Regions from separate parts of the Streptacidiphilus sp. MAP12-16 genome, predicted to be linked through region 3. Evidence: riboswitches for the same ligand, from Rfam matches in the RefSeq annotation. Region 3 holds a riboswitch; each other region holds the start of a gene.
The links. Region 3 has a riboswitch for cyclic di-AMP ahead of ABIA33_RS33845 (hypothetical protein). Riboswitches for the same ligand answer to the same signal wherever they lie in the genome.
Positions count from the first base shown of each region.

Region 1: linked by a shared signal. The riboswitch ahead of ABIA33_RS01090 (transglycosylase family protein) and the one ahead of ABIA33_RS33845 (hypothetical protein) in region 3 are both predicted to bind cyclic di-AMP.
Region 2: linked by a shared signal. The riboswitch ahead of ABIA33_RS05425 (transglycosylase family protein) and the one ahead of ABIA33_RS33845 (hypothetical protein) in region 3 are both predicted to bind cyclic di-AMP.
Region 4: linked by a shared signal. The riboswitch ahead of ABIA33_RS32965 (transglycosylase family protein) and the one ahead of ABIA33_RS33845 (hypothetical protein) in region 3 are both predicted to bind cyclic di-AMP.

Region 1 is NZ_JBGCBY010000001.1:244,152-247,351, forward strand. Features, by position in the region: gene ABIA33_RS01085 (D-alanyl-D-alanine carboxypeptidase) at 1-1,288, shown strand, start outside; cyclic di-AMP (ydaO/yuaA leader) riboswitch at 1,524-1,677, shown strand; gene ABIA33_RS01090 (transglycosylase family protein) at 1,662-2,927, shown strand.
Region 2 is NZ_JBGCBY010000003.1:339,527-342,726, reverse strand. Features, by position in the region: gene eno (phosphopyruvate hydratase) at 1-395, opposite strand, end outside; gene ABIA33_RS05425 (transglycosylase family protein) at 570-1,286, opposite strand; cyclic di-AMP (ydaO/yuaA leader) riboswitch at 1,292-1,448, opposite strand; gene ABIA33_RS05420 (phosphotransferase) at 1,555-2,493, opposite strand; gene ABIA33_RS05415 (HAD family hydrolase) at 2,889-3,200, opposite strand, start outside.
Region 3 is NZ_JBGCBY010000037.1:64,005-67,204, reverse strand. Features, by position in the region: gene ABIA33_RS33850 (PaaX family transcriptional regulator C-terminal domain-containing protein) at 1-231, shown strand, start outside; gene ABIA33_RS33845 (hypothetical protein) at 315-1,523, opposite strand; cyclic di-AMP (ydaO/yuaA leader) riboswitch at 1,527-1,700, opposite strand; gene ABIA33_RS33840 (FMN-dependent NADH-azoreductase) at 1,932-2,585, opposite strand; gene ABIA33_RS33835 (MarR family winged helix-turn-helix transcriptional regulator) at 2,690-3,196, shown strand.
Region 4 is NZ_JBGCBY010000035.1:40,568-43,767, reverse strand. Features, by position in the region: gene ABIA33_RS32975 (dihydrodipicolinate synthase family protein) at 1-177, opposite strand, end outside; gene ABIA33_RS32970 (GntR family transcriptional regulator) at 187-858, opposite strand; cyclic di-AMP (ydaO/yuaA leader) riboswitch at 1,386-1,578, shown strand; gene ABIA33_RS32965 (transglycosylase family protein) at 1,584-2,717, shown strand; gene ABIA33_RS32960 (serine/threonine-protein kinase) at 2,897-3,200, shown strand, end outside.

The DNA.
Region 1 (3,200 bases), on a different contig from region 3:
GACGACCTCCGAGGCACTGGAGATCCTGGCCACCCTCAGCAGCCGTCCGGCCTCCCCGCTCCGCCGCGCGATCAAGCGGATCAGTCTGTGGGGCGGCCTGCTGTGCCTCGTCCTGGCGATCCTGGCCGTGGTCCAGGTGCTGCGCCCGCTGCCGAAGGTCAACCTCCGGCTGACCGCCGACTCGACCTACGCCTTCACCGGCTCCACCCCGGCCCTTGCCTGGCCCGCCAGCGGGCAGGCGACCGCCGAGGTCCCCGGTCTCGGCACCCTCGGGCACAGCGGCTCGGACAACCCGGTGCCGATCGCCAGCGTGACCAAGGTGATGACCGCTCATCTCGTCCTCAAGGACCACCCGCTGAGCACGGGTGAGCCCGGGCCGACGATCACCGTCGACCACCAGGCCGCGCAGGAGTACACCACCGGCCTGGCCGGCGGCGAGTCCGTGATGAAGGTCACCGAGGGTGAGCAGATCAGCGAGTACCAGGCCCTGCAGATGCTGCTGATCCCCTCGGCGAACAACATCGCCCGCCTGCTCGGCCGCTGGGACGCGGGCTCTGACGCCGCGTTCGTGACGAAGATGCAGGCCGAGGCGACGGCGCTGGGGATGTCCAAGTCGACCTACACCGACCCCAGCGGCCTCGACGGAACCACCAGGAGCACCGCGAACGACCAGCTCAAGCTGGCCGGAACGGTGATGCAGGACCCGGTCTTCCGGGAGATCGTCAGCACCCCCTCGTTCACTCCGCCCGGGAACGCGTTGACGTACAACAACAACAATCTGCTGGGCAAGAACGGCGTCATCGGCATCAAGACCGGCTCCAGCAGCGCGGCCCTCGGTTGCCTGATGTGGGCGGCGCAGCAGCAGATCGGTGGCACCACGCAGACCATCGTGGGCGTGGTGCTGAGCCAGCCTGCCTCGAAGAGCACCGGCGGCTGGCTGCCCTCGGTGCTGATCAACAGTCAGAAGGTCGTCGTCAGTGCCGAGGGCACGCTGCAGGCGCACACCGTCGCGAAGAAGGGCGACGTGGTCGGCTACGTGGACGACGGGCTCGGCGGCAGGACCCCGGTCGTGGCCTCCAAGGACGTGACGGTCGTCGGCTGGAGCGGGCTGTTGGTGAACGTCACGCTGGTTGCCGCCGACGGCGGGGTTCCGCACACCGGCACGGCGGGCACGACGGTCGGCATGCTGGAGGTGGGATCCGGGCAGAACGCCCAGAAGATCCCGGTCACGCTCCAGCGCGAGCTGTCCCAGCCCTCCCTCGGAGCCAGGCTGACCCGACTCGGGTAGCCGCTTCCCTCCTTCTCCCAGTGACCCGGTGCACCTGTGCACCGGGTCACTGCCGTTCGTGCGGGTGCGGTGATCCATTCAAATGCCCACATAACGGCACCAGGTGGGACCACCGGCGGTGACGGGCATCACAAACCATTGTGGTTTCAACGGCCGCCTGCCTAGCGTGCGAGGCGTCCGCACTTATGCGGAACAGACACCTCCGGAACGCCGAGTCCTGCCACCGGAGGCGTCGAGACCCGACACACCGCACCACGGCAGGAGCGGGGGACCCAGGTAAGTCGCCGCGATCACGCGATCGCGGCTAGGGGTGAAGCCGTGCAGCGCACGGCCGGGCAACTCCAGCCCGAATCCGACAGCTCACCTCGTAGGCGTGGGAGAGGAACTCTTCTTCATGCTGTCCAGCACCGGGCGCCGTCGTGCCCCGAAGGCCCGCCGCAACACCACCCAGCGCCTTATCGCCTCGGCCGGCCTGACCGGCGTCGGCCTCGCCATCCCCCTGGTCAGCGCGACCACCGCCTCTGCCGCCTCCGTCTCGACCTGGGACGCGGTCGCCCAGTGCGAGAGCACCGGCAACTGGTCGATCAACACCGGTAACGGCTACTACGGCGGGCTCCAGTTCTCCGCCTCCACCTGGGCCGCGTACGGCGGCACTCAGTACGCGTCCTCGGCCGACCAGGCCACCAAGGACCAGCAGATCGCCGTCGCGGAGAAGGTCCTCGCCTCGCAGGGCCCGACCGCCTGGCCCGTCTGCGGCCCGCAGGCCGGCCTGAGCCAGGGCGGCGCACCCGCCTCCGTCAACACCTCGTCGTCGTCCACGACCTCCTCGTCCTCCTCGGCGTCCGCGTCCTCCGGCGCCACCACTCCTTCCACCCACTCCGCGTCCACCTCTTCGACCACCACCCCGTCCGCCGGCACCACCGCCGGCAACTACACCGTGGTCTCCGGCGACTGGCTCTCCACCATCGCCGGCAAGGAGCACGTCTCCGGTGGCTGGCAGCGCCTCTACGCCCTCAACAAGTCCACGCTGACCGCGGGCCCGAACGTGATCTACCCCGGTCAGCGTCTCTCCCTCGGCGGCGGCGTCGCGTCCAAGTCCTCCACCAGCTCGGACGCCGGCTCCAGCACGAGCTCCAGCACCACCGCCAGCACTGACGCCGAGTCCGGTTCCGACGCCGCCTCCGCTGCCGCCTCCCACTCGGCTTCCGGCTCCGGCTCGGCGGTCACGCAGGCCACCCAGGCCGTCTCCGCCGCCACGACCAGCAGCACCGTCAGCGGCAACATGGCCGCCGCGGTCGCTTTCGTGAAGGCGCACGTCGGCGACGCCTACGCCTACGGCGGCACCGGCCCGTCCAGCTGGGACTGCTCGGGTCTGGCGCAGGCCGCCCTGGCCCAGGCCGGGATCTCCATCCCGCGCACCAGCCAGGAGCAGGCCTCCGCCAGCACCCGCGTCTCGCTGAGCTCGCTTCAGCCCGGTGACCTGCTGTTCTGGTCCAATGACGGCACCGCTGCCGGTGCATACCACGTCGCCGTCTACGTCGGCGGCGGCGAGTACGTCGAGGCCGCCAACCCGGGCGCCGGTGTCAAGACCGACACCATCAGCAACTGGGCGCCGGACTTCGCCGGCCGCATCAGCTGATCGCAGCTCTCCTGCCTCACCGCCCGGCATCGTGCCCCTGCAGCCGACGAACCGTCAGCCGCAGGGGCACGATGCTGTCGGCTGGGCCGCCGCCGCTGACGCGGAGCGACGTCTCGCAAGCGCGCCTCGCGCCTCCTTGCCGGGCATCGCGGGTCGGCCGTGGTTCGATATGAACCAGTTCGCGGTATTCGCTTCCCGCCCGTTTCGCGCGCCCGGCCGAGTCGCGGCCGGTGTGCGGCGCTGGTTTCCTGGAGCAGGCGCCCGGTCCGCTTC
Region 2 (3,200 bases), on a different contig from region 3:
CGGAACAGCGGCAGGTCGCTGGCCTCGGAGGCGGCGTGGGCCACGGCGAGGGAGACGCCGAGGATGGCGTTCGCGCCCAGCGAGGACTTGTCGGGGGTGGCGTCCAGGTCGAGCATGGCCTGGTCGATCAGCCGCTGCTCGGTGGCGTCGTAGCCGACGAGCTCCGGGCCGATCTGCTCGATGACCGCGAGCACGGCCTTCTCCACGCCCTTGCCGCCGTAACGGGACTTGTCACCGTCACGCAGCTCCAGGGCCTCGAAGGCGCCGGTCGAGGCGCCGGACGGAACGGCGGCACGCCCGGTGCTGCCGTCGTCGAGGCCGACCTCGACCTCGACCGTGGGGTTGCCTCGCGAGTCGAGGATCTCCCGGGCTACGACGACGTCGATGGACGGCACAGGCATCTCCTTGGTGGATTACTCCGGTGGGCTCTTCCCCCTGAGCCTATCCGCAGCGGAGGGTCCGACCACCCTGACCCGACGCGAGTCTCACCTGACGGAGCCCCTACCCACCAGTAGTTCACCTGGTGGGTAGGGGCTCCGTCAGGTGAGGTGCCCGCGGTGCGGCTGTGGTCAGCCGACCTGGAGCTTCTGACCGGGAAGGATCAGGTCGGGGTTCCCGCCCACGGTGGTCTTGTTCTCCTGGTACAGCGGCTGCCAGCCGCCGCTGAGGTGGGCGGACCGGGCGATACCGGACAGAGTGTCACCGGGCTTGACGGTGTAGTTGCCGTGGCCGATCTGCGGCTTGGCAGCGGAGGTCGGGGTCGCCGTCGGAGCGCTGGAGGTGTGCGTGCCGGTCGAGGTGTGGGTGCCGGTCGACTGGTGGTGGGTGACCGACTTGTGCGTGGTGGTCCCGGTCGAGGTGTGCGTCGGGGACGCGGTGTCGAGGGCGGGCGCGGAGCCGCCCTGGCTGAGTCCGGCCTGGGGGCCGCAGACCGGCCAGGCGCCGACGCCCTGGGAGGCGAGGACCTTCTCGGCTATCGCTATCTGCTGGCTCTTGCTGGCGTGGTCGGCGGTCGGCGCGTACTGCGTGCCGCCGTACGCCGCCCAGGTCGAGGCGGAGAACTGCACCCCGCCGTAGTAGCCGTTGCCGGTGTTGATGGACCAGTCGCCGCCGCTCTCGCACTGCGCGACACGGTCCCAGGTGGACACGGAGGCGGCGGAGGCGCTGCTCGCCGCGATGAGCGGCATGGCTATGCCGGCCGTGCCGAGGCTTGCGGTGGCGACCAGGCGCCGGGTCTGACTGGTGCGGGGCTTGCGATGGCGGCCGGAAGACGCGTTGAAGACCATGTCAGGGTGTCCCTCTCCGACGCCTGCGAGGTGAGCTGTCGGGTTCGGGCCGTGAGGTAGCCCGGGCGCTGACGCGCCTTCACCCCCAGCCGCAGCCTTGCGAGCTGCGGCAACTTACCTGGGTCCCCCGCTCCTGCCCGTTCGAGAAGTCGAGTTCCGCCCCCCGGTTGGGCAGGACTCGGCGTCCCGCGAGGCGGCCGCCCGCGCATGCGGGCGTTCCGGGCAGGCTAGGCAGAGAGGCGCATGATTCACAAGGCACCGCCGGTGTTCAAGTCGCTTGCTGAGAGGCGAGAACCCTCGCGACCGACCACTGACGATGCCACTCCAGCAAGAGCTTGCGGATCACGTCGCACCCGAGGATCGGGGTAAGACCCAGAGGTGGGGCGGCTGTCGCCAGCGCTGCCTCGATGCGTTTCACGGCGTGGGTGAACGTCGATTCGTCCGGTGCGACTCCCAGAGTGAGTGCGGCGCGAATCACATCGGGGTAGACCGACTGCGCGCGCTCGTACGCCAGATAGTGCTTCAGATCCCGCTCCAGACCGAACGCATGGGCAGGGGACACCTCGGTGACGGCGTCCCGCCAGGCGGCGATGACCTGTCGCTCCTGCGCCGCTGGATATCGCATCCGGCACAGATGGGTCGCGAGATCGTACAGCGGGTCGCCGAACATCGCGTGCTCCCAGTCGATGACCCGAAGCCGATCGGCCGTGTCGATCACGATGTTCTGCCGGTGCACATCCGTGTGCAGGAGGCTGAACGGCCGCCCCTGCAGCTTGGGCAGCCCGGCGCCGAAGCGACTCATGGCGTCGTCGCCTACGCCCAGTTCGCGGAGCAGCCAGCCGAACTCGTCCCGATGGGCATCAGCCAGCTTCGTCTGGGCGAACTGCACCAGGCTCCCCATGAAGGCCGAGGAGTCGCCCTCAGGGGCCCACGGTTTCGGGAGCGGCGGCAAGTCCTGCCGCTCGAAGCGAACCAGTTGAGCGAAGAAGCGCGCGATCTGGTCGACATACGACGCCGGTACGATCGCCCCCGCGGGAACCCGATCCGCGAGCGTCCAGCCCTCGACGTAGATGAGCACCGCCGTGCCGTCAGGATCGGTGTGCAGCACCTGTGGGACGTCGACGCCCCGTCCACGCGTGGACGTGCGACGAACGTCCTCCAGGACGCGCAGCACGGCACTCTCATTCGGCCAGATTCGCCAGACCATCTCGGAAGTGGGCCGGCGGACGCGGAGCAGCTCGGGAGCGGACCGGCGGACCCGGAGCAGGAGGGAGGTGCCGACGCCCAGTCCGAGGGTGCAGGCGTCCTCCGGGGTCAGCCGCACCCGATAGTTCCGGTTGTGGAAACCACCTGTGGAGACGACTCTTCGCCGTACGGAGTTGACCAGATCGTCGTAGACAGCCTCGGGTGCCCGAACCACCACGGGCTCCACACCTGCGGTCGGAGAAACGAGGTCACTGCTGATGATGATGGCAGCTCCTGGCACTCAGGAAGATGGCTTGGTTTCTGCACCGGACGGGGCCGAGTTTGAAAGCCACCCTAGTGGGGAACGAGGTTGCCCGCGCCTCGGACACGGCTCCGTTACCACGATGTAGCACGGCGTCAGAGGCGGGGCGCCCAGCACAACTCATCGAGGTGCGCGATCAGGTGTCGGACACCTGCCGCTCGCAGGCGCGCCTCCGTCCTCTCGGTCGGCGCGAAGCCGAGAAACCGCACCTTCGCGGAGGCGGCTGCCTTGAAGTCGGATTCGGAGTCACCGATCATCAGACACCGGTCAGTGACCCTGCAGCCCAGCCCGTCCAGGGCACGGGCGACGCAGTCAGGGTCCGGCTTCATGAAGTCCGGGTCGGGATTCCGACCGTAGATGTGCCCCTGAAAAGCGGCTCTGAGTCCGCTGGACTGCTCAAGGGCCAG
Region 3 (3,200 bases):
CAGCCCGAGATCGACCCCACGGAAGCCTTCGGCTGCTACACGCCGATGCTCACCCAGTGGCGCCGCCTGCCCTACCTCGACCCCGGACTACCGGCCGAGCTGCTCCCCGACGACTGGAACGCAGTGGAGGCCCGCAGGGTCTTCCAACGCCTGCACGTGCTGCTCGCCGAACCGAGCCTGCTGCACGTCCGGAAGGTGACCGGCCTGGAGCAGCAGGTCCCGGGGACCTGAGGCCGAAGGCGCGGCACCTGCTCACGATGCAGGTGCCGCGCCTTCGGACATGCGCCGGGCGAGAGCTTCCCGAGCGGGACGGCTCAGCGGTAGACGCGCACGTAGTCGGCCGCGAAGGTGATAGGTGCCGAACTGGTGGGGGAGGGGTGGTACTGCCCGGCGCTGACCGACAGGCTGAGGTTCAGGTAGGCCGACCAGTTGGCGCCGACGCCCACGCCGTCCGAGTAGACCTTGGTGCCGTTGACGTACCAGTCGACCGAGTTGGCGCCGTAGTAGGTGCCGATGGTCACCCAGGAGTTCGGGCTGATGGCGCCGCTGTTGGTGTAGTAGTCGTGGGCGGCGTTGACGTGGTTGGTCAGCTCCAGCAGGTTGGGGTTGTCGGGGTGGTACTCGAAGGAGTCGACCTCGCCGTTGCCGTTCTTCCACGTCCACAGGGCCGGCCAGGCGCCGGTACCGGACGGCAGCTTGACCCGCGTCTCGGCGTAGTCGCCCGTCCTGACCTGGAAGCCCTCGGTCGAGCCCTCGGTGGTGAGCTGGCCGGTGGTCCAGGCCTGCTTGCCGTTCTCCAGCGTGTTCGAGGACGGCGTGGCAGTGAAGGTGGCGACGCCGTTCGCGACGCTCACGGCGCTCTCGCTGAGCCAGTCGAGCTTGTTGTCGTTCGGGTTGTGGTTGCCGTACTGGAACGCGGTGCTCGTGGTGCCGACCCAGCGGGAGCCCCAGGCGATGGGGCTGTTGAACTCGTCCGACCAGGTCAGCGACTTGCCCGGAAGCGGCGAGGCCGGGGCGGCCGCCGGCGTGCTGGGCGCGGTCGTGGGGGTGCTGGTGGGGGCGCTGGTCGGGGCGCTCGTGGGCGGCGTCGTCGGCGCGGTCGCCGGTGCCGACGCGGAGGCGGCCGAGACCGTCAGCGTGCGGGAGGAGAGGTTGTGCCAGCTGCCCGCGGTGTCCTGCCAGAAGCCGAACTGGGTGTAGCTGCCGGTCGGCAGGGTGCGGCTGCCGGTGGTGATCGAGACTCCGCCCGGGCAGATCCGGACGTTGGACGCCGAGCCGGGGAAGTCCAGGTTGTTGCCGACCGCGTCGCGGATGCCCACGCCCAGCGTCCGCGCGGTGAAGCAGGAGCTGGAGTGGACCCTGAGGCTCGCCGTGGTGGCGGAACCGGCGGTCATGGAGCTGGGGGTGATCCGGTCCTGGGTGACCCTGACGGAGGCGTGCGCCGTGCCGGCCAGGGGGACGGTGGCCAGCGCGGCAGCGCCGGCTATCGCGCCGAAGCGCGCAGGGGTGGTCCAAAAGCTCATGGCAGGTTTCCTCGTGACGCCTGCGAGGTGAGCTGTCGGGTTCGGGCCTGAGGAAGCCCGGCCGCCCGGGGAAGCGGCTTCACCCCGAGCCGAAACCGGCACGCCCGTCCGGGCGTGCGCGTGGCACGGCAACTGACCTGGTTCCCCCGCTCCTGTCCGATTCGGTGCTCGGTTTTCCCGCCGGCGAGTGGACAGGATTCGGCGTCCCGGCGGCAGGTCCGCCCACGGCGGAGACTGCAGGCTAGACATACTTATGTGAATCGGACAATGAAATGTGCCCCGACTCACAGTGCGGGGGGAAACGCCGACGGTGCCCTGGCGTGGCGCTGCCCCGCCGAGCGGGAAATCCGCTGGCGGGGCAGGGCGGGCCCGGTACCGTCCGGGCAGGTCGGAGCGGTCGGGCGCGGGTCAGGCGGTGAGTGCGGCCGCGACGCTGCGGGCCCGCACCGCCGCCGCGGTGTGGGCCGCCTCGCGCTGCTGCTCGGCCAGGGGGATGAGGTCGGCCATCGCCGGGTTGCTGCCGGCGAGGGTGAGCTGGGCCTTGATGAAGGTGACGTCCAGGCCGAGCGCCTTGACCAGGACGGTCTCCAGGTACGGCTGGACCGCGTCCCAGCCGTCGCGCGGGGTGCCCGGGTCGTAGCCGCCACCGTAGCTGAGGATCACGGTGGCGGGACGGCCGCCCAGCGGCGGGTTGTCGCCGAAGGCGATCGTCTGGCCGTGCACGATGATCTGGTCCAGCCAGGTCTTGAAGGTGGCCGGGATGCCCCAGTTGTACATGGGCACGCTCAGCAGGTAGGCATCGGCCTCGACGACCTCGTCGACCAGTTGCTGGCGGACGGCGAAGGCCGCCGCCTGCTCCGGCGTGTGGGATTCGGCAGGCACGAATCCGGCCGTGATGCCGGCTTCGAGCAGGGGCGGAACGGGGGCCAGGCCGAGGTCGCGGTGGGTGACAGTGCCGTCCGGGTGTGCGTCCTGCCATGCCTTGCGGTACGTGGTGGCGATGTCCTTGGAAACGGAGCCGGCCGCGAGTGCGGAGGAGTCGATGTGGAGCAGGTGCGCCATGGGGGGCCTCGCAGATAGATAGGTGGTAACACAGCTTGTCTGTCGACAAGACTGTCTGCAACGCAGACTATATGTCAAGCAAAGCTTGCACTAGGCTGGGCCCCGTGACCGCCAACGAACCAGCCCTCCTGCCGGCAGGGCTCGAGGACAGCCTCGGGTGGCTGCTGGCACAGTGCTTCCGCGCGTACAGCTCTGCCATGGGGCAGGCCGTCGCCGAGATCCCGCACGGCCACCGCGGATTCGAGGCGCTCTCCGGCGCGGCGAACAACAGCGCGCGCAACCAGGCGGAGCTCGCCCGCCAGTTGGGCGTCGACCGGACGGTGATGGTCTACCTCGTGGACGATCTCGCGAAGGCGGGCCTGGTCGAACGGATCGCGGACCCGGCGGACCGCCGCAGCCGCCTGATCCGCGCCACCGACGCCGGAGTCCGGCAACTGGCCGCGGCCCAGCGCGCGATCCAGGACGCCGAAGCCGCCGTACTCGCGCCGCTCGCCCCCGACCAGCAGGCCCAACTGCGGGCCATGCTTCAGGCCCTGGCCTCGCACTACATCGCGGGCGCGGGCGGTCCGGCCAACGCCTGCCAGGTCGTGGCCGAAATCAACACCTGCTGAGAGC
Region 4 (3,200 bases), on a different contig from region 3:
GCCGTGCTCCACCAGGCGGTGGATCAGTGTGGCGTGGATGTCCCAGTCGACCTGCTCGCCGTCCGCCCGGAACGGGGTCACCGGAATGGCGACGACCGTCGACAAGCGGGCACGCAGCAGGTCCAGCGGCGGGGCCGGGTCCGGTGAATCCGAGGTCTCCGAGGTCTCCGAGGTCATGGGTCTGCCCTACTCCGCTTCGTTCTCGGGGAAGTTGCGCGCCACGAAGGCGCTGATGTGGCCGCGCATCAGCTCGCGTACGAGATCCGCGTCGCCGGCCTGTGCGGCCCGCAGGATCTCCCGGTGCTCCTGGGCCTCCCGCTGCCAGGACGGCTGCCGGGCCCAGGCCGCGCTGGACACCAGGGCCGTCTGGTCCCGCAGCTCATCCAGCGACTTCACCAGCAGCGGGTTGCCGCAGCCCGCGTAGAGGGCCCGGTGGAACGCCCGGTTCGCCAGCGAGCGGTCGGCCGCGTCCGCGGCCTGGTCGGCCCGTTCCAGCGCGAGCGCCGCCTCGCCCCAGTCGCCGCTGGACACCACTGCCGTGCGCCCGGCCGCGACCGGCTCCAGCAGCAGGCGCATGTCGTATACGCAGCGCGCCAGCTCCCGGTCGACCTCGCGCACCGCCGCGCCCCGGTAGGGGCTCATGGTCACCAGGCCGGAGCCGGCCAGCGTCTTCAGCGCCTCGCGCACGGGTGTCTTGGAGACCCCCAGACGCTCGGCCAGCTCGGTCTCGACGAGCGCCTGCCCAGGCTTCAGCTCTCCGATGAGGATCGAGTGCTTGATGGCGTCCAGCACCGCCTCGGTCCGGGACGGGAGGGCGCCGGGCCGGGAGCGGCCTGGCTGGGCGAGTGTGTCGGACACGGTTCCGGCTCCAGGGGTGTGCGTCGGGCGAAGCTGGTGCCTCGGCGGGCCAGAAGCCCGGATCGAGATCTCATATATGATGTGCCGCAGACGCTAGGACCGGCCGAGAGAGGTGTCAAGGGTCACAGCACCCAGGACCCTCCAGCCTTCAACCCGTGCCACCACGCTTGCGCGATCCATCGACGGGGGATTCAGGCCGCCGTAACCTCACAGCTCGTCATATATCAGACGTCACCAAGGAGAATCCTCCTACGTGGCCGCCACCCGTCCTGCTCGCGGCAACTGACACCCGTTCAGCCCGGACTCTGGGGGAGCGACCCCCGCCACCGCCCTCCCGGGCCAATAGCTGGCGCTGCGTCAATTGTGCATCTACCTATGCAAACAGTACTTTCAAATCAAGTAGTACCTATATAGGAGAATACGGACATTACGCCAACCTGTGCTTCCTGTGGCCATCGTCACAGGAAGTTGCGGTACAGGCCTCCTTCTGCTTAGCGTGCAGCCTGTTCGCACTTAGCGGAACCCAGAACTCCGGAACGCCGAATCCTGCCGCCGGAGGCCAAGGGCGCTCACAACCACCCACGACGGCAGGGGCGGGGGAACCAGGTAAGTCGCCGCAGCCCAACGGGCTGCGGCTTGGGGTGAAGCCGTGCTCAGCGCGGCCGGGCTACCTCACGGCCCGAATCCGACAGCTCACCTCGCAGGCGTCGGAGAGGATTCCTGCCATGCTTCTGTCCGGAAACGGCCGCCATCGTCGCCCCCGCACGAACCAGACCAAGCGCCTGGTCGCCACCGCCGGTGTCGCCGGTGCGGGCATAGCCCTCCCGCTGGTCGGCACGACCAGCGCCTTCGCCGCCCCGGTCTCGACCTGGGACGCAGTCGCCCAGTGCGAGAGCACCGGCAACTGGTCCATCAACACCGGCAACGGGTACTACGGCGGACTGCAGTTCTCCGCCTCCACCTGGGCCGCGTACGGCGGCACCCAGTACGCCGCCACCGCCGACCAGGCCACCAAGGACCAGCAGATCGCCGTCGCGGAGAAGGTCCTCGCCTCGCAGGGCCCGACCGCCTGGCCCATCTGCGGCCCCCAGGCCGGCCTGAGCCAGGGCGGCGCACCCGCCAACGTCAGCACCGCGGCAACCGGCTCCAGCACCACGTCCGTTCCCAGCAGCCACACCGCCTCCGCCCCGGCCGCGGCCAAGCACGCGGCGACCTCGGGCACGGTGAAGCACGCGACCGCGCAGCCCGCCGCCAGCGGCGGCACGTACACCGTCGTCTCCGGCGACTGGCTGTCCACCATCGCGCAGTCCCACCACGTGTCCGGTGGCTGGCAGGCGCTCTACCAGGCGAACAAGGCGACTCTGACCTCCGGCCCGAACCTGATCTACCCGGGCCAGCGCCTGGTGCTCAGCGGCGGCCAGGCGACCACCTCCGCCGACCACGAGGACTCGGCCCCGGCCTCCTCCTCGACTCAGAGCAGCAGCACCCATTCGGCCGCGCCCTCGACGTCGAACGCGACCTCGACTGGGACCTCGACCTCGAACGCGACCAACGCCTCCGCCTCGACCCTCACTGGCGACCCGCAGTCCATCGCCGCGCAGATCGTCCCGGCCGACCAGCTCGCCTCGTTCGACCAGATCATCTCCCACGAGAGCAGCTGGAACGTCAGCGCGACCAACCCCTCCTCCGGTGCCTACGGCCTGCCCCAGGCCCTGCCCGGCAACAAGATGGCCTCCGCCGGCGCCGACTGGCAGACCAACCCGGCCACCCAGCTCCGCTGGGCCCTGGACTACATGAACACCACCTACGGCAGCCCCAACCAGGCCTGGGCCTTCTGGCAGGCGCACAACTGGTACTGATCGACCCGAGAACGAAGAGCCCGGCATGCAACCTGACGCATGCCGGGCTCTCCGCACGCTCCCTCAGCGCGCCCGGGCGAGAAAGACATCGGTGACCTGGAGCACGTCGATTCCTCCGCCATGGTCGTCGAGCACGCGGCGGGTCTCCCCGAGTGCCTGCTTCTCCTACTATGTCGGGCATGAACACTGGGGGGCCGGCGATACGGCTCATCGACGACCGCTTCGAACTGCTGCAGCAGCTGGGCGGCGGAGGCATGGGCCTGGTCTGGCGGGCGCGCGACATCGCACTCCAGCGCGAGGTCGCGCTCAAGGAGGTCCGCCCGCTCGACCCGGCGATGGCGGCCGCCGACCCGGCCGGTGCTCGGGAGATGCGCGAGCGAGTGCTGCGCGAGGCGCGGTCCCTCGCCCGGCTCCAGCACCCGAACGTCGTGACCATCCATCACATCGTCGACACCGACGAGCATCCGCACCCCTGGCTCGTCA